Regions from separate parts of the Caballeronia sp. INML2 genome, predicted to be linked through region 3. Evidence: predicted binding sites of a transcription regulator. Region 3 holds the regulator's gene; each other region holds the start of a gene.
The links. Region 3 encodes HrcA, which represses chaperone genes, less so after heat shock. Its sites were predicted from a motif close to TTAGCACTCNNNNNNNNNGAGTGCTAA; they were not measured.
Positions count from the first base shown of each region.

Region 1 (5,967 bases), on a different contig from region 3:
CGTCGATGCGCTGCAGGGCCGCACCGCGATCATCCGCACGCTCGATGTCGGCGCGGACAAGGAAGTCGACTATCTGACGCTGCCGCCCGAAGAAAATCCGGCGCTCGGTCTGCGCGGCATCCGCCTCGCGCAGGTGCGCCCCGATCTGCTCGACGACCAGTTGCGCGGCCTGCTTGCCGTGAAACCGCTCGGCACCGTGCGCATCCTTTTGCCGATGGTGACGGATGCGGGCGAGTTGCAGCGCTTGCGTGCGCGCATCGACGAACTGGCGCGCGAAGCGGGCCGAACCGAGCCGATCGAAGTGGGCGTGATGATCGAAGTGCCGTCGGCGGCGCTGCTCGCGGATCAACTCGCGAAACACGCGGATTTCCTCTCGATCGGCACCAACGATCTCACGCAGTACACGCTCGCGATGGACCGCTGCCAGCCCGATCTCGCCGCGCAGTCCGATGGCCTGCATCCCGCTGTGCTGCGCCTCATCAAGGCGACGGTGCAAGGCGCGGAAAAGCACGGCAAATGGGTCGGCGTGTGCGGCGCGCTCGGCGGCGATCCGGTCGCGGCGCCCCTGCTCGTCGGCCTCGGCGTGACCGAGTTGTCGGTCGATCCGGGGTCCGTGCCCGGCATCAAGGCGCGCGTGCGCAATCTCGATTACCAACTGTGCCGCCAGCGCGCCGAGGACTGCCTCGCGCTCGAATCGGCGCAGGCAGTAAGAGCGGCAAGCCGCGAAATCTGGCCGCAGGACTGAGCGTCCGATTCGTCGACCAGAGCTGGCGCCTCGGCGCCCGCCCTGGTCCCGTTCGAAGCCACAGACGGATTCGCGGATCCTTCAATCCCAGCAATCCCCGAAGCAGTAACGACAAGACTTATATTTTTGGAGAACCCGATGGACGCCAACCCGTTTGCAAAGATGCAGCGACTAGGTCGCGCGCTGATGCTGCCGATCGCCGTGTTACCGGTGGCCGGCCTGCTTCTGCGTCTCGGCCAGCCCGACGTCTTCAACATCAAGATGATCGCCGACGCCGGCGATGCGATTTTCACCAACCTGCCGCTCCTGTTCGCGATCGGCGTGGCGGTGGGTTTCGCGAAGGACAACAACGGCACGGCGGGTCTCGCCGGCGCGATCGGCTACCTCATCGAAGTGGCCGTGATGAAGGACATCAACGACAAGCTCAACATGGGCGTGCTGTCGGGGATCATCGCCGGTGTGGTGGCGGGCTATCTGTACAACCGGTACAAGGACATCAAGCTGCCCGAGTATCTGGCGTTCTTCGGCGGCAAGCGCTTCGTGCCGATCGTCACGGGCGTCGCGTGTCTGATACTCGGCATCGTGTTCGGCTACGTCTGGCAGCCGGTGCAGGCGGCCATCGACGCCGCGGGCAACTGGCTGACGACGGCCGGCGCGCTCGGCACCTTCGTGTTCGGCGTGCTGAACCGGATCCTGCTCGTGACGGGTCTTCACCACATCATCAACTCGCTCGCGTGGTTCGTGTTCGGCTCGTTCACGCCGCCCGGCGGCGGCGCGGTGGTGCATGGCGACCTGCATCGCTTCTTCGCGGGCGATCCGACCGCGGGCGGCTTCATGACCGGCTTCTTCCCGATCATGATGTTCGGCCTCCCGGCAGCCTGCCTCGCGATGTTCCATGAGGCGCCGAAGGAGCGCCGCGCGATCGTCGGCGGCCTGCTGTTCTCGATGGCACTGACCGCGTTCCTGACGGGCGTGACCGAGCCGATCGAGTACAGCTTCATGTTCCTCGCGCCGGTTCTCTACGCGATCCACGCGGTGCTGACGGGCCTGTCGCTCGCTATCTGCTCGGCGCTCGGCATCCATCTGGGCTTCACGTTCTCGGCGGGCGCGATCGATTACGTGCTGAACTACGGCCTGTCGCAGCGCGGCTGGATGGCGCTCGTCGTCGGCGTCGTTTACTTCATCATCTACTACGGTCTGTTCCGCTTCTTCATCCGCAAGTTCAACATGGCGACGCCGGGCCGCGAGCCGGCCACGACCGATGCGCAAACCGACGCCGACACGACCGTCGCAGGCGGCCTGATTCCGCCGGTTCCGGGCGCGGCGGTGGCGGCATCGAACACGCGCGCTGCAAAGTACGTCGCGGCGCTCGGCGGCGCGTCCAACCTGACGCTCGTCGATGCCTGCACGACGCGTCTTCGTTTGTCGGTGGTGGATTCGGAGAAAGTGTCGGAGCCGCAGTTGAAGACCATCGGCGCGCGTGGCGTGCTCAAGCGCGGCGCGACCAACGTGCAGGTGATCATCGGACCGGAAGCGGACCTGATCGCCGATGAAATCCGCAGCGAGCTCGAGCACTCGTCGACGCGCGGCGCAACGCCCGCATCGTCGACGCCGGCGCAACCGGCCGTGGCAGCGGTGAGCGTCGATCAGACGCCCGGCCCGCTCGATCCGGACCCGTTCCGCTGGCTCGCCGTGTTCGGCGGCGCGACCAATGTCGCATCGCTCGATGCGGTCGCCCAGACGCGCCTGCGCGTGGTCGTGCGTGATCCGTCGTCGGTGGATCGTCAGCGTTTGTCGTCGCTGGATGTGGCGTGGGTGTCGGCCGATACGTTCCACATCGTCGTGGGCGCGGCGGCGCAGCGTTATGCCACGCAGCTTTCCTCGCGCTTGTCGGGTAGCGGCGGCGGTGCAGCGCCGATGCCGGCGTGATGCAATAGACCATGCTTGAAAGCGGGCGGCACCCTCTGGGTGCCGTTTGCTTTTCGCGCAAGGTCAAAGAAAAAGCCCGCCGTCTCATCGACGGCGGGCTTTGCAATTTTTGTTACGACACAGTCAGGTGTTACGCGAAGTCGTGCAGCGCCGAGCGCATCTTCTTCATTGCGCTCGCCTCGATCTGGCGAATACGCTCCGCCGATACGCCGAACTCGTCCGCCAGTTCATGCAGCGTTTTGCCGCCCGAACCGTCGTCCTGCACGTCGAGCCAGCGCGCCGTGATGATGCGGCGGCTGCGCTCATCCAGCGATTCGAGCGCTTCGGCAAGGCCGTCGCTTTGCAGCTTGTCGAACTGGCGCGCTGCAATGACGTTAGTCGGCTCGTTGTGCGAGTCCGCCAGATAGGCGATGGGCGCGAACGCTTCCTCGCCGTCCTCGACCTGCCCTTCGAGGGCGATATCGCCGCCCGACAAGCGGGTTTCCATCTCCGCCACTTCCTCGCGCTTCACCTTCAACTCGTTGGCGAGACCGTCGATCTCGTCCGGCGTGAACGCCGAATGGCTCGTCTTGTGACTGCGCAGGTTAAAGAACAGCTTGCGCTGCGCCTTCGTCGTTGCGACCTTCACCATGCGCCAGTTGCGCAGGATGTACTCGTGAATCTCGGCCTTGATCCAGTGCATTGCATACGACACCAGGCGCACGTTTTGCTCGGGGTCGAAGCGCTTCACGGCTTTCATCAGACCGATATTGCCTTCCTGGATCAGATCCGCGTGCGGCAGTCCGTAACCTAGATAGTTACGGGCGATCGACACGACGAGGCGCAGGTGCGAAAGCACAAGCTGACGCGCGGCGTTCAGGTTGCCCTGCTCGCGGAACTCGGTGGCGTACTGACGTTCCTCTGCCGGCGAAAGCATCGGAATACGGTTCACTGCTTGTATGTATGAATCGATGTTGCCGATCTGGCCGGTCAGCATCGACGACTGTGCGTACGTCAGCGCGCCTGCCGAAGATGCCTTGGCAGGTGCCGAGTTCACAACATTCGGTAGGGTCATCGCATTGGTCACGCTCATAAGCTCCTTATCAACAATTCATTCGCCGCTTAACAGCAGCGGAAGTCAGACATGATATTAGCACTCCGGTTCAACGAGTGCTAAGTGTTAGAGGAGAGGGGAATGTGAGAGTTCCCACAAATACTATCGAATTTGCGGGATCAATAGGACAGTCCGTTGCATCATAAACGGAAGAATCTACCGGTACAGGGCATGCGTCGAATTCTTTACCGCTCTTACGCGCTCGGGCGAAAGAAAATTCAACAAACCGGGTGGCCGGCTGCGTTTCCTGCAAGTACTGAAAAAGGTCACTAGAATTCGGCGAGACAATGCTCTTCGTGAAACACGCCCGTCATCCGAGAACATGGGGTGCTCATGCATAAACACAAGAGTTCGTGGCATCGCACGCTTTCCCGCGTGGCGATCTGCACGGCGTTCGGCCTGGCGTCGGCGGCAGCGCATGCTGATCGATTCGGCCTTCAGATTGCAGGCGGCGTCGCCGATCGCGACATCAAGAAAGCCGACCTCGGCGTGGCCTGGGATCCTGGCCTCACGTGGTGGGAGATCGGCGGGTTCCACTTCACGCTCATCGGCGAAGGTCACGTGTCCTACTGGCACACGACCGAGGACAATGCCGTCCACCCGAACATCTGGGAATTCGGCATTACGCCGGTCGTGCGCTTCGTAAAAAGCTCCGGCTATTTCCGGCCGTTCATCGAGGCGGGCGTCGGCGTGCGGCTGCTTTCGCATACGCGCATCACGGAGGATTTCTCCGTCGCGACGGCGTTCCAGTTCGCCGACATGGTGGGCGTCGGCATGATCTTCGGCGCGAAGCAGAACTATCAGGCGGGCTTTCGCTTCCAGCATCTGTCGAACGGCGGTATCAAAGAGCCGAATCCTGGTATAAATTTCAGCCAGCTATATCTGCAATACAACTTCTGACGAGGCGCCGGTGCATCGGTTCCTCGACACAAGGGGACTCGACAGATGCCGGCAAAAACCATTGAGGCCATTCGCGGCCTCGAGCGCGACCGCTTCCGTGCGATGGTCGACGGCGACGGCCCGGCGCTGGACGCGCTGCTGGCCGAAAACGTCAGCTACGTCCATACGAACGGCAAGCGGGAGACGAAGCGCCAGTTCATCGACGCGATCACCGCAGGTCGCCGCCGTTACCGGCAGATCGAGATTCAGTCGCAGGACGTGCTGCCCGCCGGCCGCGATACGTGCCTCGTCTCGGGCCGCGCGCTGGTCGAGATGGAATCGAAGAACGGCGCGCTGCTATTTCCGATCGCCTATACCGCCGTCCACGTGCAGACCGAGGGCCAATGGCAACTGCTCGCGCTGCAGGCGACGCGCGTGGCACTCGAATAGCCACGCGCGCCGTTCGTCAGGCTTCTACGGCTTCGTCCTGCCGCACATTCTCTGCGACGCGCCCGGAGCGGTTCACTGCGCTCACGACCGCATCGGCGACTGCGAGCGCCGGATTCGCATGTACGGCGACGCCGAAGCGCGTCTGGCCCTCGCCGACGCGGTAGCCGACGAACGCCGCCGTGTCGCCGCTCGCCGTCACGGCCGTCTCGAACCAGTTCACGTTCGCGTCCACGCCGAGCGCTGCGGCGACCGTCTGCGCGTAGGCATCGCCGCTCGTCGTGCTCGCCGGCGGTGCAACCGTGACGCGCTTTCCGAACACCGACAACGTCGATACATCGACCCGCGAAACCGGCCCGCCGGCATCGAAATATTCGCGCTTGAAGAGCTCGCAGATCGCGTCGCCGCCGATTTCGGCGCCGGATGCATCGGTGATCTGCTGCACGGCGTGGCTGAACTCGATCTGCACGCGGCGCGGCGGCGTGAAGCCGAGCCCGCGTTCGAGCAGAAAAGTCGAGCCGCCCTTGCCGGACTGGCTGTTCACGCGAATCACGGCATCGTAGCTGCGGCCGAGATCGGCGGGATCGATCGGCAAATAGGGCACTTCCCACATCGTGCCCGGTACGCGCTGCGCGAGACCCTTGCGGATCGCGTCCTGATGCGAACCCGAAAATGCGGTGAACACGAGGTCGCCCGCATACGGATGACGCGGATGCACCGGAATCTGGTTGCAGCGCTCGACGACGCGGCGCACGGCGTCGATATCGGAGAAATCGAGCCCCGGGTCGATGCCCTGCGTGTAGAGATTCATCGCGAGCGTGACGAGATCGACATTGCCGGTGCGCTCGCCATTGCCGAAAAGGCATCCTTCGAT
Region 1 is NZ_JALQDH010000004.1:68,894-74,860, forward strand. Features, by position in the region: gene ptsP (phosphoenolpyruvate--protein phosphotransferase) at 1-745, shown strand, start outside; gene nagE (N-acetylglucosamine-specific PTS transporter subunit IIBC) at 884-2,674, shown strand; gene rpoH (RNA polymerase sigma factor RpoH) at 2,805-3,740, opposite strand; gene NCT32_RS01205 (acyloxyacyl hydrolase) at 4,101-4,667, shown strand; gene NCT32_RS01210 (nuclear transport factor 2 family protein) at 4,713-5,096, shown strand; gene leuA (2-isopropylmalate synthase) at 5,113-5,967, opposite strand, start outside.
Region 1: the regulator HrcA is predicted to act here: its motif matches at 3,804-3,830, upstream of rpoH (RNA polymerase sigma factor RpoH).

Region 2 (5,967 bases), on a different contig from region 3:
GTGCCGATGTCGGCTGCGAGTGCGTCGGCTATCAATGCCATGATCCCGCCGGACAGGAGATACCCAACCTGACCATGAACAATCTCGTCCAGTCGGTGAAGTTCACCGGCGGCATCGGTGTGGTCGGGGTATTCACGCCACAGGATCCCGGCGCATCCGATGACCTGGCCAAGAAGGGGGAGATCGCGTTCGACTGGGGAACGTGCTGGTTCAAGGGCCAGCATATCGCCACCGGGCAGTGCAATGTCAAAGCCTACAACCGCCAGCTGCGCGATCTGATTTATGCCGGTAGGGCGAAACCCTCTTTTATCGTGTCACACGAGATCGAACTGAGCAAGGCGCGGGAGGCTTACGAGCACTTCGACTCGCGCGACCACGGCTGGACGAAAGTAGTTCTGAAGTCAGGCGGATGAGGCGTTTCTGATCAGTGACCTTACGGCGGAGGCCGCCTGCAAGCCGGGTTTGAAGAAGGTCCAACCGGCCCGGTTTGCCAAGTTACATTTTTCGGTGGTCCTGAGTAGGATGGCGGCAATGCGCGCATCCTGGCACGCCGTAATCTGTGGACCGCTGTAATACCCTCGATCAGCGATAGCCTTCAATCTGGTTCTGCCCATGGCATCACGAGCAGCTCGGGCCATCCAGCGAATGGGATGATCTCTGTCGGCCCGGATATGAACCGGGCCGTCGCGAGGCCTTGATCGCGCCGATCAGAAGTCGAAGCCCGGGCCGCCCGCGCCCGGTCCGCCCGGCGCGGCGGGCAGCGGCGCGTCCTTGGGCGCTTCGTGCACGGTGGCATCGGTCGTGAGCAGGAGTCCTGCAACCGATGCCGCGTTTTGAAGCGCGGTGCGCGTGACCTTGGTCGGATCGAGCACGCCGGATTCGACCAGATCGCCATATTGACCCGTCGCCGCGTTATAGCCGAAGTTGCCGCTGCCCCCCGAGACCTTCGCGACGACCACGCTTGCTTCTTCGCCCGCGTTCGACACGATCTGACGCAGCGGCTCTTCGAGCGCACGCAATACGATCTTGACACCCGCGTCCTGATCGGGCGTCGCGCCCTTGAGCGCGGAGATCGCCTGCTTCACGCGGATGAGCGCGACGCCGCCGCCCGGCACGATGCCTTCCTCGACCGCCGCGCGGGTCGCATGCAGCGCATCGTCGACGCGGTCCTTCTTTTCCTTGACTTCGATTTCCGTCGCGCCGCCGACCTTGATCACGGCCACGCCGCCCGCCAGCTTCGCCACGCGCTCCTGCAGCTTTTCGCGGTCGTAGTCGGAGGTGGCTTCCTCGATCTGCGCGCGGATCTGCTTCACGCGTGCTTCGATGTTCGCGCTGTCGCCCGCGCCGTCGATGACGGTCGTGTTCTCCTTGCCGACTTCTATGCGCTTCGCCTGCCCCAGCTCCTGCAGTGTCGCTTTCTCGAGCGAAAGACCGGTTTCTTCGGAAATGACCTGACCGCCGGTGAGAATCGCGATGTCTTCCAGCAGCGCCTTGCGGCGGTCGCCGAAGCCCGGCGCCTTCACCGCGACGGTCTTGAGAATGCCGCGAATGTTGTTGACGACGAGTGTCGCGAGCGCTTCGCCTTCGACGTCTTCCGCGATGATCAGCAGCGGACGGCCGGCCTTCGCGACCTGTTCGAGCACCGGCAGCAGATCGCGAATGTTCGATACCTTCTTGTCGTGCAGCAGGATATACGGCTCGTCGAGCGCGGCGACCTGACGGTCCTGATTGTTGACGAAGTAGGGCGACAGATAACCGCGATCGAACTGCAGTCCTTCGACGACATCGAGTTCATCGTCGAGCGACTTGCCGTCTTCCACCGTGATGACGCCTTCCTTGCCCACGCGATCGATCGCTTCCGCGATGCGCTGCCCGATCGACTCCTCGCCGTTGGCCGAGATGGTCGCGACCTGGGCGATCTCCTTGCTCGTCGTGGTCGGCTTGCTGATCTTCTTCAGCTCCTCGACGGCGGCGATGACGGCCTTGTCGATGCCGCGCTTCAGATCCAGCGGGTTCAGGCCGGCGGCCACGTACTTGTTGCCCTCGCGCACAATCGCCTGGGCGAGCACGGTCGCGGTCGTCGTGCCGTCGCCGGCGAGATCGCTGGTCTTGGATGCCACTTCCTTGACGAGCTGCGCGCCGATGTTTTGCAGCTTGTCCGCGAGCTCGACTTCCTTCGCCACGGAGACGCCGTCCTTGGTGACGATCGGCGCGCCGAAGCTGCGCTCCAGCACGACGTTGCGGCCCTTCGGACCGAGCGTGACCTTCACTGCATTGGCGAGAATGTTGACGCCCTCGATGAGCTTCGAGCGCGCGTTATCCGAGAAAACGATGTCTTTTGCTGCCATGTCGTTCGACTCCTTGTATCTGATTCTTCCCTTCAGCGATTCACGACCGCGACGATGTCTTCTTCACGCAGGACGAGCAATTCATCGCCATCCACCTTGACGGCTTGTCCCGCGTATTTGCCGAACAGCACGCGCTCGCCGACCTTGACGTCGGGCTCGACGCGCTTGCCGTCGGCGTCGCGCCGGCCAGGACCGACGGCGAGGATCTCGCCCTGATCCGGCTTCTCGGCGGCGCTCTCGGGAATCACGATGCCCGACGCGGTGCGCGTTTCCTGATCCAGACGCTTAACGATCACGCGATCGTGCAGGGGGCGCAGACTCATTCGCTCTTTCCTCCAACCTGGTCTCTGAATTGGCACTCCTCCAAGCGGAGTGCGACGGAGTTGCGAGTATAAGAAGCGGCTCCGCGCGGCCCAAATAAGCGTTTCGCAGATCGATAGCGCGAGGGCGCGTATGTGCTATCGAGGTCGCCGAGGCGCGCGTCCGGCATCATCGCGGGGCCGAGCCGACGCAGCCGCGTTCGCGCGACGCAGTCCGCCAAATCTCGCGACCTGCTTTTGACCTGAGAAAAACTTCGTTCCCTTGCGCACTCCGCGCCGATAGAGTGCGTGCCTCGCCATCGCACCGACGCACGACAACGGTGCACCGGCCCAACGAACGAAGGAATCTCATCCATGAAAACCAGGACCTGGGGTGCGGTGCTCGCCGCACTGCTGGTGCTCGCATCCAATGCCGCGCACGCGGATCGTCTGGACGACATCAGGAAGGCCGGCGTGCTGCGCGTCGCGGCGTTCGACAGCAACCCGCCGTTCGGCTTCGTCGATCCGAAGGACAATCAGATCGTCGGGCTCGATGTCGATTACGCGCGCGCCGTGGCGAGGAGCCTGGGTGTGAAGCTCGAAGTGCAGCCGACCAATCCGGCCAATCGCATTGCGTTCCTGAAGTCGGGCAAGGTCGATCTCGTCTTCGCCAACTTCACGATCACCGACGAGCGCAAGAAGGAAGTCGATTTCAGCACGCCGTATTTTGCATCGGGCACGCAGTTCATCGCGAAGAAGGGTGTGCTCAAGTCGCCTGATCAGATCAACAGCCTGCGCATCGGCGCGGACAAGGGCACGACCAACGAACAGCAGGTGCGTGCGAAGTTCCCGAACGCGACCATCGTCGCCTACGATGACACGCCCTTTGCCTTCGCCGCGCTGCGCACGGGCAACGTGCAGGCGATCACGCAGGACGGACCCAAGCTCGTCGCGCTGCTCGCGCGCGTGCCGGACAAGGCGAGCTACGAGATTCCCCCCTTCACGATCTCCAACGACTACGAAGGCGTCGGCGTGCCGAAGGGCGAAACGCGTCTGCTCGATGCCGTGAACGGCACGCTCACCAGACTCGAGGCGGACGGCGAGGCGGGGCGCATCTACGACAGGTGGTTCGGACCGAAGAGCGCCGCGCCGCTGCCCCGCCTGTTCAAGATCGGCGATCCGCAGAAGAGCAGCTGATCCCCGTTGCCGCGGTCGATGCCCGGGTCGCGTCTCAACATCGCACCGCCCGGGCTTCACGATTTCCGTTCTATGGGTCGATCATGCAAGGCTGGCTTGAACCGAAGTATCTCGCGTGGCTGGAGCAGGGCACGGCCGTCACGCTGATGCTCTCCGCGTGCGCGGGCATTTGCGCGACACTGCTCGGCTTCGGGCTGGCGGTCGCGCGCACGTCACGAAGCGCTGCGGTCGCGCGGGTCGCCGCGCTCTATGTCTTCGTGTTTCGCAATTCGCCGCTGCTCGTGCAGCTATTGTTCTGGTATTTCGGCGCGGCCGCGTTGCTGCCGTCGGACTGGATGACCTGGCTCAACGCGCCGCATGCGGCGAAGCTCGGTATTCTCACGCTACGCTGGCCGAGCTTCGAGCTGTTCGCCGGCTGGATCGGCCTGACGTGCTACACGACGACGTTCATCGGCGAGGAGTTCCGCGCCGGGATGCGCGGGGTGGGCCATGCGCAGGAACAGGCCGCCGCGGCGCTCGGCATGAGCCGCTATACGGCGCTGCGCTACGTGATCCTGCCGCAGGCGCTGCGCATCGCGACGCCGCCGCTCGCGGGGCAATACATGAACGTGGTGAAAAACTCGTCGCTCACCATGGCGATCGGCGTCGCCGAACTCTCGTACATGTCGCGTCAGGTCGATACGGAGACCTTCAAGACCTTCCAGGCGTTCGGCACGGCCACGGTGTTCTACGTGCTGACCATCGCAGTCATCGAGGTGGCGCTGGTTCTCTGGCAGCGCACGGGTGCGCGCGCGCTGCAACGGGGTCATGCATGAGCGGGTTCGAGTGGTTTCCCTCGCTGCGCTATCTGCTGCTGGGCGCATTCCCTGCCGGACCGTTGGGCGGCATTGCGCTGACCGTGGCGCTCTCGGTCGCTTCCGCGCTGCTCGCCGCGATGGTGGGTCTCGCGGGCGGCATCGCGCTCGCCATGACGCGCGGCGCCGCGCATCTGATGCTCACGGCGGTGGTCGCGTTCTTCCGCGCCATTCCCGTGCTGATGCTGATCTTCTGGACCTTCTTTCTGATGCCGGTGGTGCTGCACGTGAACCTGCCCGGTCTCGCGACGGTGATATGCGCGCTGGCGCTGATCGGCGGCGCGTACCTGTCGCACTCGGTGCATGCGGGCATCGTCTCGATCGGCGAAGGCCAGCGGCAGGCGGCGCTCTCGCTCGGGCTCACGCGCTGGCAGGCGCTGCGCGAAGTGATCCTGCCGCAGGCCGTGCGCGTGATGACGCCTTCGTTCGTCAATCAGTGGGTATCGCTCGTCAAGGACACGTCGCTCGCGTATATCGTCGGCGTGCCGGAATTCACGTTCCTCGCCAATCAGCTCAACAACCGCCTGATGGTTTATCCGGCGCAGATCTTCCTCTTCGTCGGCTTCGTCTATCTGATGCTGTGCGGCGCGCTGCAGGGACTCGCCGGTGTGTTGCTCGGGCGTCGCAAGGCGGGGCCGGCGTAGCGGCATGTGACACAGACACGGCGCTTCGCGTGCAATACATCGCAGAAAAGCTCGTTTGTGGAACGCTTCGCAGCGGGCTAGATTGAAGCCATCGTGTATCGAAGGAAGCCGCTCATGCCGCTCATGTCGCACTACCTGCTGCACTACTGGCACATCCTCTCCGTCCGACTCGACGCATCGCGCGAGCGCCGCATGCTGCGTGAGGCAAGACGCGCGATGCAGGCATGCGCATGCGGGACGCCCACGCACCGCGATGATGAGGCAAGCCGCGCGGAACGGCTTGAATGCATCGCGCTGTTCGCCCAGGCCGGGTACTTCAACATGGGCAACGCGGTCGATCTGTTTCAGCCGCCGCCGCCTTTCTGAGCCTGAACCACCCACAACGAAGAGGAGCACCATGAGCGCCGATGCAAGACTGAACCGTCTGATCGAACCTGGCCGCACGTCCAGCAACCCGAAGGCGAATTACCGGAACGCCACGCGCTGGGGCGATCTCGTCTTCGTATCGGGCAAATCGGCGAACGGCGCAGTCGACGGCAAGGCGCCGCAGGGCAGACTCGGCGATAACCTGACGCTCGCGGACGGCCGAGATCGTGCGTGATGAGCAGCACGGCCATCGACAGTT
Region 2 is NZ_JALQDH010000061.1:20,346-26,312, reverse strand. Features, by position in the region: gene NCT32_RS21935 (glutathione-independent formaldehyde dehydrogenase) at 1-413, shown strand, start outside; gene groL (chaperonin GroEL) at 708-2,348, opposite strand; gene NCT32_RS21925 (co-chaperone GroES) at 2,381-2,671, opposite strand; gene NCT32_RS21920 (ABC transporter substrate-binding protein) at 3,023-3,844, shown strand; gene NCT32_RS21915 (amino acid ABC transporter permease) at 3,928-4,659, shown strand; gene NCT32_RS21910 (amino acid ABC transporter permease) at 4,656-5,342, shown strand; gene NCT32_RS21905 (hypothetical protein) at 5,457-5,708, shown strand; partial or broken gene NCT32_RS21900 (ATP-binding cassette domain-containing protein) at 5,927-5,967, opposite strand, start outside.
Region 2: the regulator HrcA is predicted to act here: its motif matches at 2,701-2,727, upstream of NCT32_RS21925 (co-chaperone GroES).

Region 3 (5,967 bases):
CGACCCATGCGTCGCCGTTGTCGTGCTTGACGATCTTGTAGGGCATCAGGTTGATGTCCTTCTGCACTTCCTTCTCGTCGAAGCGGCGGCCGATCAGGCGCTTGACCGCATACAGCGTGTTCTTCGGATTGGTGACCGACTGGCGCTTGGCAGGCGCGCCGACGAGAATCTCGTTGTCATCCATGTAAGCGATGATCGACGGCGTGGTGCGCGCGCCTTCCGAGTTCTCGATGACCTTGACCTGGTTCCCTTCCATCAGCGCCACGCACGAGTTCGTGGTGCCGAGGTCGATGCCGATGATTTTGCCCATTTTTTATACTCTCCTAGCTTTGATCGCAGTGGCGTTGCGGCGGCGGTGTGTCGTGCCTGACGCCGGCTTTTGCCGATTTACCGGGCCGAACGCCCAAAATTCATACCTGTACGCAAGATAAGAGCGTCAGTTTCGATTTCAAGACCCTGAACGCGATGCGGTCTATAACTTTTTTTGCGCGGCGCCGATCTTCTCACGGGCCGCCTTGACTGCCGTTTCGAACTGAGCGAGTCCATGCCAGCCGGTCACCCGGCCGAGCCGTTTGCCCCAATGAAAGAAGAACCAGGTCGGCACGCCGTGCAGCATGAACCGCCGGCTGAGTTCGCGATGCGCGTACACGTTGCTATGGAACCATTTCAGGCCGAGCGAGCGGATCGCATCGGGCTTCGAGAGCATCGCTTTTTCGGCGATCTCGCAATTGAAGCAGTCGCGGCCCCAGAAGAACACCACGGCCAGCTCGTCGCCCGCCGATGCAAGACCGGCGTCGAAACCGGCTTCATCGAGCGCCTGCATGTCGAGGACCGCGAAAGCGGCCGAATCGACGAGCACGCTGGCCATGATCGCTCCGGATGCGTTATTTCGGCGCGGCGACGGTCACGAGCGCCGGACGCAGCACGCGATCGGCGATCACATAGCCCTTCTGAAGCACCGTCACGACGGTGTTCGGATCCTGCTCGGCCGGAACCATCGAAATGGCCTGATGACGATGCGGATCGAATTTCTCGCCGACAGGATTCAACGCGATGACGCGGCCTTTCTCCAAGGCGCCCGTCAGCTGACGCAGCGTCAGTTCGACACCTTCGCGAACCTTGGCGAGGTCCGAGGATTGATCCGAAAGCGCCGCTTCGAGACTGTCAAGCACGGGCAACAAGTTTTCCGCGAAATTTTCGATGGCAAATTTATGCGCCTTCGCGACATCTTCCTGGCTGCGGCGGCGCACGTTTTCCGTCTCGGCCTTGGCGCGCAGGAAATCTTCCTTCAGCGCCGCGATGGTCGCCTGCGCCTCGGCCAACGCCGCCTCGGCCTCGTTCGGCGCCGTTTGCGGCGCGGCGGCCGCGTCTGCCGGGGCGGCCTGAGCCGTGCTGGTCGTGTCTGCGGCCTGGCGCGCGTTATCGTCGGCGGGCGTGGGGTTCTGGCTCGCTGAATTTTCTTGCGTGTTTTCCATGTCGCTCAATATGAATTGCTGTTGAGTTGAATCGGCTGCGAAAGCGGCGAACAGAGTTGAGATCGCGTCTTTCGCACTAGCGCCGGAAATTGGGGCGTCGAACGCATTTTCAAGCTTTAAAGGCGAATTTTTGCGACTAGTTTCCGGCCCTCGATGGCACGAAATGGCCTGTAACCCACGCTTCGCCGCACCGCGCAATTTAGAGATTGAGGGAAAGCCCTGACTGGCCTACACTTCAACGAAGCACTGCAGACGCACGTTTACCCTAATCCTACGTATTGCTACAAACCGCTTTCAGCCCTTGCCCGTTTCCTGAACCGGCCGCTTTTTGACCGGGCAACCCGTTCTGCGGGGTACCATGAAACTGACCTTTGCTATTGCGGTGGTCGCCCTGGTACTCGTCGCGGGAACGACCACCATTTGCATGTCCGGCGTCGTGACCGACCGTAACACCGAGTACGGCGGCGTTCACGCGACCATCGAAAGCTACTTCAATCCGAACGAGAAAATTTGTCGATGATCCGCCGGTCTCGTTTGGTTGGCCTGCCCTGCATGCCGGCTGCGGGTTCGCGGAACGTCTTGCGACGCTCGGCCTCGGCCATGCGCTTCGCCCGGCCGTCCTCGGTCTCGGCGTAGAGCATTCGCGCGACCGTCGCCGGGCCGCGCACGTCGCACAACCCGAGTACTTCGACCTGCCAGACGAGCCCCTCGATGTCGATCTCGACGATATCGCCGACGCGCACATCCTTCGACGGCTTTACATTCGCCCCGCCGACCTTCACGCGGCCCTTCTCCACCGCATCGCTCGCAAGCGAACGCGTTTTGTAGAAACGCGCCGCCCAAAGCCACTTATCGATGCGCAAACGCGCGCCAGGTTCCGTCGAAATTTTGTGATTCATCGGTGAATGCTTGAAAAGCCTTGTTCAGGCCACCGCGGTGAGCGGCTGCACGGACTGTACGGGCCATCCCTGCAGATGCTGCGCGGCAATCTCGCCGAGCGCCTTGATCCACGCGGAAGCCGAGTTCAGACAGGGAATCCGGTGGAAATGCCTGCCGCCAGCCTTCAGGAATTCGTCACGCACCTCGATGCCGATTTCCTCGATCGTTTCGAGGCAATCCGCCGTGAAGCCGGGACAGAACACGTCCACGCGCGCGACGCCGCCTGCGCCGAGCTCCATGACCGTCGGCGCAGTGTACGGCTGAAGCCACTCCGCGCGGCCGAAGCGCGACTGGAACGTCACGCGACACTCCACCGGCGTGAGCCCAAGTGCGGACGCGAGCAGCGAGCCGGTCAACTGGCATTGGTCGTGATACGGATCGCCGAGATCCATCGTGCGCTTCGGCACGCCGTGGAAGCTCAGGACGAGCTTGTCGCCCGCGGCGAAATCCGGCTGGCCGTGATGCCGCCAGTAGTCGCGCACCTGCTCCGCAAGCGCGGCGATGTATGCCGGATGATCCGCGTAGTGGCGGATCGTGCGGATTTCCGGCTGATTGCGCACGCGCTTGAGCGCGGTAAATGCATCGTCGAACGCGGTGGCTGTCGTGGACGATGAGTATTGCGGATACATCGGCAAGAGAAGGATGCGATCGGCGCCTTCGAGCTTCAGCTGATTCAGCATTGCGCCGATGCCGGGCGAACCGTAGCGCATCGCATAGTCGACGATCACGTGATAGTCGTTCGCCGCGAACAGCCGCCGCAGGCCCTCGACCTGCTTTTCCGTATGAACGCGCAGCGGCGAGCCTTCGGGCATCCATACTTGAGCGTATTTCTTCGCCGACGCGCGTCCGCGAAACGGCAGGATCAGCCCGCGCAGAATGACCTGCCACACGATCGAGGGTATTTCGACGACGCGCGGATCGGAAAGGAATTGCGCCAGATACTTGCGCACCGCCCGCGGCGTGGGCGCGTCCGGGGTGCCGAGATTGATCAGCAGCACCGCGACGCGATGGGAAGCGCTGGGCTGCGAGGGCAACTCGAGGTCGAAACGCATAGGGCAAGCGGGCCGGAAGGGACGTCGAAAAGGTGAAGACCATTATAGCGGCGGGTCCACGAGCGCATCATTGGCCGAACGGCCTAGTGGCGCAGCCTTGCGTGCCGCGCCAAGATGGCGCTACTGGTGGCTGAGCGACATCGAGAGCAGGCGCGCGGTGATGTCCACGATCGGAATCACGCGGTTGTAGGCCATGCGTGTCGGGCCGATCACGCCGAGCGTGCCGACGATCTTCCCGTTGACCTCGTACGGCGCCGTCACGACGCTCATTTCCTCGATCGGCACGAGATTCGACTCGCCGCCGATGAAAATCTGCACGCCTTGCGCGTGGCTCGAAACATCCAGCAATTGCAGGAGGCTCGTCTTTTGGTCGAACAAATCGAAAAGCTTGCGCAGCCGCGCCATGTCGGACGAAAGGTCCGCCACTTCGAGCAGGTTGCGCTCGCCGGAAATGAGCACGGTGTCCGTGGGATCCGTCTCGGCGGTGCTCGCGACCACGGCCGCCTGCATGAGCGCGGTCATGTCGCCGCGCAACTGATCGATTTCCTCGCGCAGGCGCCGGCGCACTTCGTCGAAGGACAGGCCCGCGAAATGCGCGTTGATGTAATTGGAGGCTTCGACGAGCTGCGACGGCGAGTAGTCGCGCTGCGTCGCCATCATGCGGTTCTGGACATCGCCCTCGGGCGTCACGATGATGAGCAGAATACGCTTGTCGGACAGCCGCATGAACTCGATCTGCTTGAACATGTGGCTGCGGCGCGGCGTGAGCACGACGCCCGCGAACGACGACAGATTGGACAGCACGCTCGCCGCCGCGGCGACGATTTTCTGCGGCTCCTCGCCCTGCAGCCGGGTCTTGACCGCGGTGGTCATGGCTTCGTCTTGCGGCGCTTCTACAGTCAGCATCGTATCGACGAAGAGCCGGTAGCCGCGCGGCGTGGGAATACGTCCCGCCGACGTATGCGGGCTCGCGACGAGGCCGAGCTCCTCGAGATCCGACATCACGTTGCGGATCGTCGCGGGACTCAGTTCGAGACCGGAATGGCGTGATAGCGTGCGCGAACCGACCGGCTGACCTTCGGCGATATAGCGCTCGATCAACGTCTTGAGGAGGGTTTGTGCACGTGGGTCTAGCATGGGGAAATTTTAGCTCAACGAGTCGGGGGGCGGCGAGCCGCGCCGCGTGCGCTGCGTTCAACGTCCGCTCCATTCTAGCGAGAAACGACGGGCGTGCCGCGCAACGTCGCGCGGTCCCGTCGCAACACGACCGTCCAACCTCGCCCACGGTTCTTTTCGATCTCTGACTATGGTGTAATGCCGGCATGGAAATTGGCCAATTCAAGACCGTCGCCCTCGTGGGGCGCACCAACACGCCAGGCATCGAGGCGCCGCTGAGATCGCTCGCCGGTCTTCTTGCGCAGCAAGGCTTCGAGGTCGTGTTCGAGGCGGGCACCGCGAAAGACGTCGGTGTGACGGAGTTTCCCGCGCTGTCCATCGCGGAGATGGGTGCGCGCGCGGACGTCGCAATCGTGCTCGGCGGCGACGGCACCATGCTCGGCATCGGCCGACAGCTCGCACCCTACAAGACGCCGCTCATCGGCGTGAATCACGGGCGGCTCGGCTTCATCACGGACATTCCGCTCAAGGCGATGCAGGAAATCGTCCCGCAACTGCTCGCCGGCCAGTTCGAGCGCGAGGAGCGCAGCCTGCTCGAAGCGCGCATCGTGCGCGACGACAAGCCGATCTATCACGCACTCGCGTTCAACGACGTCGTGGTGAATCGCAGCGGCTTTTCCGGCATGGCGGAGCTGCGCGTGTCGGTGGACGGCCACTTCATGTACAACCAGCGCTCGGACGGCCTGATCGTCGCGACGCCGACGGGCTCGACCGCTTACGCGCTGTCGTCGGCGGGGCCGATTCTTCATCCTCAGTTGCAAGGCTTTGTGCTCGTGCCGATCGCGCCGCATTCGCTGTCGAACCGTCCGATCGTGCTGCCTGACGATTCGAAGGTGACCATCCAGATCATCGGCGGACGGGACGTCAACGTGAATTTCGACATGCAGTCCTTCACCGCCGTCGAATTGAACGACGCGATCGAAGTGCGGCGCTCGAAGCACACGGTGCCGGTGCTGCATCCGGTCGGCTACAGCACTTACGCGACGCTGCGCAAGAAGCTGCACTGGAACGAGCATCCGTCGCAGGACGCCTCTTCGCTCTGAACTAACTTCTCGTCTTCCCCTTTCCCGAAGCGTCCATGCTCCGTCATCTTTCCATTCGAGATTTCGTCATCGTCGCCACGCTGGATATCGATTTCGATCCAGGTTTCACGGTCTTTTCGGGAGAAACCGGCGCGGGCAAGTCGATCCTGATCGACGCCCTCGCGCTCACGCTCGGCGCCCGCGGCGACGCGAGTGTCGTGCGCACGGGCCAGGCGCGCGCCGATATCACCGCGGAGTTCGGCACCCATCCTTTGGTGACGCGCTGGCTGGACGAGCACGCGT
Region 3 is NZ_JALQDH010000005.1:135,639-141,605, reverse strand. Features, by position in the region: gene dnaK (molecular chaperone DnaK) at 1-310, opposite strand, end outside; gene NCT32_RS02015 (thioredoxin family protein) at 473-868, opposite strand; gene grpE (nucleotide exchange factor GrpE) at 885-1,475, opposite strand; gene NCT32_RS02005 (hypothetical protein) at 1,834-1,995, shown strand; gene NCT32_RS02000 (RNA-binding S4 domain-containing protein) at 1,967-2,374, opposite strand; gene hemH (ferrochelatase) at 2,399-3,466, opposite strand; gene hrcA (heat-inducible transcriptional repressor HrcA) at 3,587-4,603, opposite strand; gene NCT32_RS01985 (NAD kinase) at 4,789-5,685, shown strand; gene recN (DNA repair protein RecN) at 5,721-5,967, shown strand, end outside.

Region 4 (5,967 bases), on a different contig from region 3:
ATCAAGGGGGACGATACATTGCATCATGGCCATCCTGTCGTGGCGGCGGCGTATCTGCGTCCTCACTTCGCGGGTCCGATCATCGCGGCGGGCGGGTTCGATCGCGAAAGTGCGATCGCGGTCGTCGAGTCGGGCGTGGCCGACTTGGTTGCATTCGGACGTCACTTCTCGTCGAACCCGGATCTTCCCGCTCGCCTGGCGCGTGATCTGCCGCTCACGCCTTATGTCCGCGCGGCGTTCTGGGGAGGTAACGAAGAGAACTACTCGGACTTTCCAATGTATGAAGTGCAGCAGGCAGCAAGCCGCACTGTCCAGGATGAAGAAAGTGCCGAGGCGGTGTAACGGCTTGTTCGGGCGTTCGCGGGATGCAGCGTGACAGCAAGAAAGCCGGCCGTGCGCAGGCCGTTGCGATGCGCGGCCGGCTTCGATGGAGACATCGATCATGAGTCAAGCACAAGTGGTAGTGGACACGGATGCCGCGGCGGAAATCACGATGGTCTCGAAGGCGGCTGCAGCAACGAACGCGCTGCATGCGGGAGCCCGGGCGCCGACGTTTGCCTTGCATGACACGCTCGGCCGCCGCGTCGCGCTGGATCAACTGCTGCGCGCGGGTCCGGTCGTGCTCTATTTCCAGCGTGGTTCGTGGTGTGCATTCGGTGAAGAAAACCTCGTGCGATTTTCGGCCGTGCATGAGCGTATTGCTGCCTCGGGAGCGAGGGCGCTTGCCGTTGCTCCGCCTGGTCAATCGGACGATCGCGCTGGCGTGTTACCGATTCCCAAACTCGTCGACACCGACCTCGGCCTTGCGCGAGCGTTCGGTTTAACCTTCGATCTTCCGGAGGAACTGCGCAGTCGCTATATAGATCTGGGCTATGTACCACCCAGGATACGCAAGTCGGGCGTGTTTCTCGTCCCGGTCCCAGCGACCTACATTCTCGAGGAGGACGGCGTTGTCGTTTTTGCGCACGTCGACTTCGACTACCGAAACGGATTGGATACGGAGTCCCTGCTGAAGGGGCTCGACGCGCTTCGGGTGAAACGCAAAATTCGCGATCGAGATCGCCCGCGTGGAAGTCTTCCAGCCTTGACGGTCGTGACAAAAGCCCACGATTTCACGCACTAGTGGCGAGCGGTAAATGCCTCAGTACTAATCCGGCATCCGTCTTCGCATCCGCTTTTGGAGACTTCCTGCCAGTTGCCGCGCGAATCGCCTCGTCGTATGGACGTGCGGAGATGCAAGCGATTCCTTCTCCAAGCTGGGCATTGTCCCGGAAATTCCGGAGGTCCTGCCTTATTGACGGTCCCTTGAAAGCAAAGTGTTTCACCACTTCGTCGCCGCTTGTTGTGTTGCTTCGTCTGGGGCGGCGAAGTGGATCTTTCCACTCGACGAGGATATGGAGTTCTTATGGCTAAGCTAGGTAATAAGGTTGCCATCGTGACAGGCGGTTCGCGGGGCATCGGTGCTGCGATTGCCAGAAGATTGGCCGCGGATGGAGCACGCGTGGTGATCACGTTCTCTAAAGGCAGTGAAGCCGCTGCAACCGTGGTGAAAGCAATTGAAGCCGCTGGAGGCGAGGCGATCGCAATCCAGGCCGATGCCGCAAGCGCAGAGGCAATCAATAATGTGGTACAGCAGACGATTACCGCGTATGGCGGCCTCGACATTCTCGTCAACAATGCAGGCACAGCGATTCCAAAACCGTTTGAAGTGACGACGCTGGAGGAATTGGACCACGTGATCAACCTGAATATCCGAGGCGTGTTCCTGTCAACTCAAGCGGCTCTCAAGCACCTGAGGACTGGCGGTCGCATCATAAATATCGGCTCGTGCGTGGGCGAGCGAATGATGACGCCCGGCCTTGTTTCGTATTCTGCGACGAAGGCTGCTATACGCATGTTCACGCAAGGCCTGTCCCGCGAGGTGGGCGAACGCGCTATCACCGTCAACAATATTCAACCCGGTCCGATTGACACGGATCTCAACCCAGCAGGGGGTGATTGGGCCACGCCGCAGCTAGAGATGACTGCCCTTAAGCGGTACGGGCACGTCGACGAAATTGCGGCGATCGTCGCTTTTGTTGCTAGTGACGAGGCGGCGTATATCACCGGAGCGAATCTAACGGTTGATGGCGGAACGAATGCTTAGGCGAGAGTCAACTGACTCTCGTCGCGCAGTGAACTTGCCGTGCTTGTTACGTATCGGGCAATCACGCACGCAGATGTCGGATCACTTTGGCGCAGCGCACCATCGTTGACTGACACATCGCCATTTGCATCTTTATTGAAGTAACCAACGGCCGTTGAGCTTTCGAGGACGGCCGTTTATCTCGCAGTCGCGGAGTGGCCGAAATGGGGTCGCGTAGCGACGTTCGATGCATCGAATCCGCACATCGTGACGCTCCCAATTCTCCAATGATGCCGACTGCGTTGGAATTACCTTCATATCTTTGATGGCAAACGTCGATGGATGAGGCGGCTCGAGGAAGGGTAAACACCTAACTTCGAAGGAACAACTCTTTGCGTGGGCGAGTCGTTTCATTTTGGTTCTTCAGCCGGCCCGCACGCAGTGACGGCCCGGGCTGGGAGTCGCGTCCCACCATCGTAAACCGCTGATCTGATGGAAGATCTTGCGCCGTAAGCAACGTGTACTCGCGGTTTAGCGGTTCAACGTTCGACGAACGTAGCTCAATGTTGGGTGAACTTCGACAGTTCGTGCCCCTCCTTGAAATTGTCAAACTCGGTCCATATAATTGGCACTCACTGCACGAGAGTGCTAACAAGATTGCCGTCCGGCGAGATTGTTCTCAACGGACGGGTTTTTCCCGTGTTTTCAGTCTCAATCAAGAGGAGTGTGTATGAACCTTCGTCCTTTGCACGATCGCGTCATCGTCAAGCGTCTGGACCAGGAAACCAAGACCGCATCGGGCATCGTGATTCCGGAAGCCGCGGCTGAGAAGCCGGATCAAGGCGAAGTCCTGGCCATCGGCCCGGGCAAGCGCGATGACAAGGGCGTGCAGAACGCTCTCGACGTGAAGGTCGGCGACCGCGTTTTGTTCGGCAAGTACGCCGGCCAGACCGTCAAGGTCGACGGGCAAGAACTGCTCGTCATGCGCGAAGAAGACATCATGGCCGTTCTGGTCAAGTAAGCATCCTTCCTGCACGTTCGGCTTCGCCAACAAGCCGCAGCCCTTTCGGGCGCGCTGAGCGAAGCCAGCAAACCGAATCGAATCAAGGAGTTTGGATATGGCAGCTAAAGAAGTCACTTTTGGCGATTCCGCACGCGCCAAGATGGTCGAAGGCGTGAACATCCTGGCCAACGCGGTCAAGGTCACGCTCGGTCCGAAGGGCCGCAACGTGGTGCTCGAGCGCTCCTTCGGCGGCCCGACGGTCACCAAGGACGGTGTCTCGGTCGCGAAGGAAATCGAACTGAAGGACAAGCTCCAGAACATGGGCGCGCAAATGGTCAAGGAGGTGGCTTCCAAGACCAGCGACAACGCAGGTGACGGCACAACGACCGCTACCGTTCTGGCGCAATCCATCGTTCGCGAAGGCATGAAGTACGTCGCATCGGGCATGAACCCGATGGACCTGAAGCGCGGCATCGACAAAGCCGTCACGGCCGCGATCGATGAACTGCGCAAGATCAGCAAGCCCTGCACGACCAACAAGGAAATCGCGCAAGTCGGCTCGATCTCGGCGAACAGCGACACGTCGATCGGCGAGCGCATCGCTGAAGCGATGGACAAGGTCGGCAAGGAAGGCGTCATCACCGTCGAAGACGGCAAGTCGCTGCAAGACGAACTGGACGTCGTGGAAGGCATGCAGTTCGATCGCGGCTATCTGTCGCCGTACTTCATCAACAACCCGGACAAGCAAGTCGCCGTTCTGGAAAACCCGTTCGTGCTGCTGCACGACAAGAAGGTGTCGAACATCCGTGATCTGCTGCCGGTGCTGGAGCAAGTCGCGAAGGCTGGCCGTCCGCTGCTGATCATCGCTGAAGACGTCGAAGGCGAAGCGCTCGCAACGCTGGTCGTCAACAACATCCGCGGCATCCTGAAGACCGTCGCCGTCAAGGCTCCGGGCTTCGGCGACCGTCGCAAGGCCATGCTGGAAGACATCGCGATCCTGACCGGCGGTCAAGTGATTGCGGAAGAAACCGGCCTGACGCTCGAAAAGGCGACGTTGGCTGAACTGGGCCAGGCGAAGCGCATCGAAGTGGCCAAGGAAAACACGACGATCATCGACGGCGCTGGCGAAGCCACGAACATCGAAGCGCGCGTGAAGCAAGTGCGCAAGCAGATCGAAGAAGCAACGTCGGACTACGACCGTGAAAAGCTGCAAGAACGTGTGGCCAAACTGGCCGGCGGTGTTGCCGTGATCAAGGTCGGCGCTGCGACCGAAGTCGAAATGAAGGAAAAGAAGGCACGTGTCGAAGACGCACTGCACGCAACGCGCGCGGCTGTGGAAGAAGGCATCGTGGCTGGCGGCGGCGTCGCGCTGATCCGCGCTCGTCGTGCGATCGACGGCCTGAAGGGCGCCAACGCCGATCAGGACGCAGGTATCAAGATCGTTCTGCGTGCAATGGAAGAGCCGCTGCGCCAGATCGTCACGAACGGCGGCGAAGAAGCTTCCGTCGTGGTGGCGGCCGTTGCTCAAGGTTCGGGCAACTACGGCTACAACGCGGCGACCGGCGAGTACGGTGACCTGGTGGAAGCCGGCGTCGTTGACCCGACGAAAGTTACGCGCACCGCGCTGCAAAACGCGGCATCGGTGGCAGGCTTGCTGCTGACGACCGACGCAGCCGTTGCCGAACTGCCGAAGGAAGACGCTCCGATGCCTGGCGGCATGCCCGGCGGCATGGGCGGCATGGGCATGGACATGTAATCTGGCTTTGGCCGATTGCATCGGCGCGGGCTTCGGAAGAGGTTTCGCGCCGTGCCAAAGGAAAACCCGCAGCGATGCGGGTTTTTTGTCCATACAAACGTTATTTGTTCATCTCGTCGCGAAGTTTCTGCGCGGCCGCCTTGTAGTCGTAGGTCGGGTAAAACTCCGTGCGATAGCCGCCCCACGCGGTGCTCTCGATCGCGCGGTTCACTTCGCGCAGCCGCTCGGCGGGCACACGCAGCGTCACCACCTGTCCGATGCCCATCATCACGTACCACGACACCACTTCGACGCCCGGCGGCGGGAACTGCTTGAAGTAGCCTTGTTCTTTCAGTTGCTGGTTTATCTGCGGCAGCGTCTTCGATTCGTCATGCTTGAGGAAGATCGTCAGTAAAAACGTGCCGTCGCCTGCGGGCGTCGCGCCCGGCGGCGGCGCGGCATTCTGAGCGTGAGCGGGCAGAGCAAGGCTGAACAGCGAGGCGAGCATCGTGGCTCCAAGCAAACGGGCAATTCGTCCTGCCGGCTTATGCATCGGGGAATCTCCGTGGCGTCGAATGTGGTCAGACCTTGTGATGAATCCGCAACCGCTCCATCAGATGCAGTGCGTTGGGCTGCGCATGGCTCTCGGTGGTGTTGTCGAAGATGCACCAGACTTCAGCCGTCTTTTTCGCGCGGTTATGCAGTGTGCGGGCGAGCTCGTCGAGATAGGTGTAGCCGTAGGAAGACCTGTAGAGCTCGGGCGAGCCGTGCAGTCGCACATAGACGAGCGACGCGTCCGCGCGATGCTTGATCTCGCATTCATCGGGGATCGGATCGGCGTCCACGTATGCGATGTGATGCGCCTTCAGAAGCGCCGCTGCGTGCGTCGTGAACCAAGTATGCTCTCGCGCCTCGAACGCCACCGGCAACTTCGTGCGTTCGCGCAACGCCGCGAAAAATGACTCGGCGACGTCGTGATCGAACGGCAGGCTCGGCGGCAGTTGCACGAGCCAGCAGCCGAGTTTGTCGCCGAGTTGTCCGGCCGCCTGGAGGAATTCGTCGAGCAGGGATTCGGTATCGACGAGGCGCGCGTCGTGCGTGATC
Region 4 is NZ_JALQDH010000024.1:92,719-98,685, reverse strand. Features, by position in the region: gene NCT32_RS10785 (alkene reductase) at 1-342, shown strand, start outside; gene NCT32_RS10780 (peroxiredoxin-like family protein) at 443-1,123, shown strand; gene NCT32_RS10775 (SDR family NAD(P)-dependent oxidoreductase) at 1,406-2,146, shown strand; gene NCT32_RS10770 (co-chaperone GroES) at 2,856-3,146, shown strand; gene groL (chaperonin GroEL) at 3,244-4,884, shown strand; gene NCT32_RS10760 (hypothetical protein) at 4,985-5,371, opposite strand; gene NCT32_RS10755 (DUF72 domain-containing protein) at 5,445-5,967, opposite strand, start outside.
Region 4: the regulator HrcA is predicted to act here: its motif matches at 2,751-2,777, upstream of NCT32_RS10770 (co-chaperone GroES).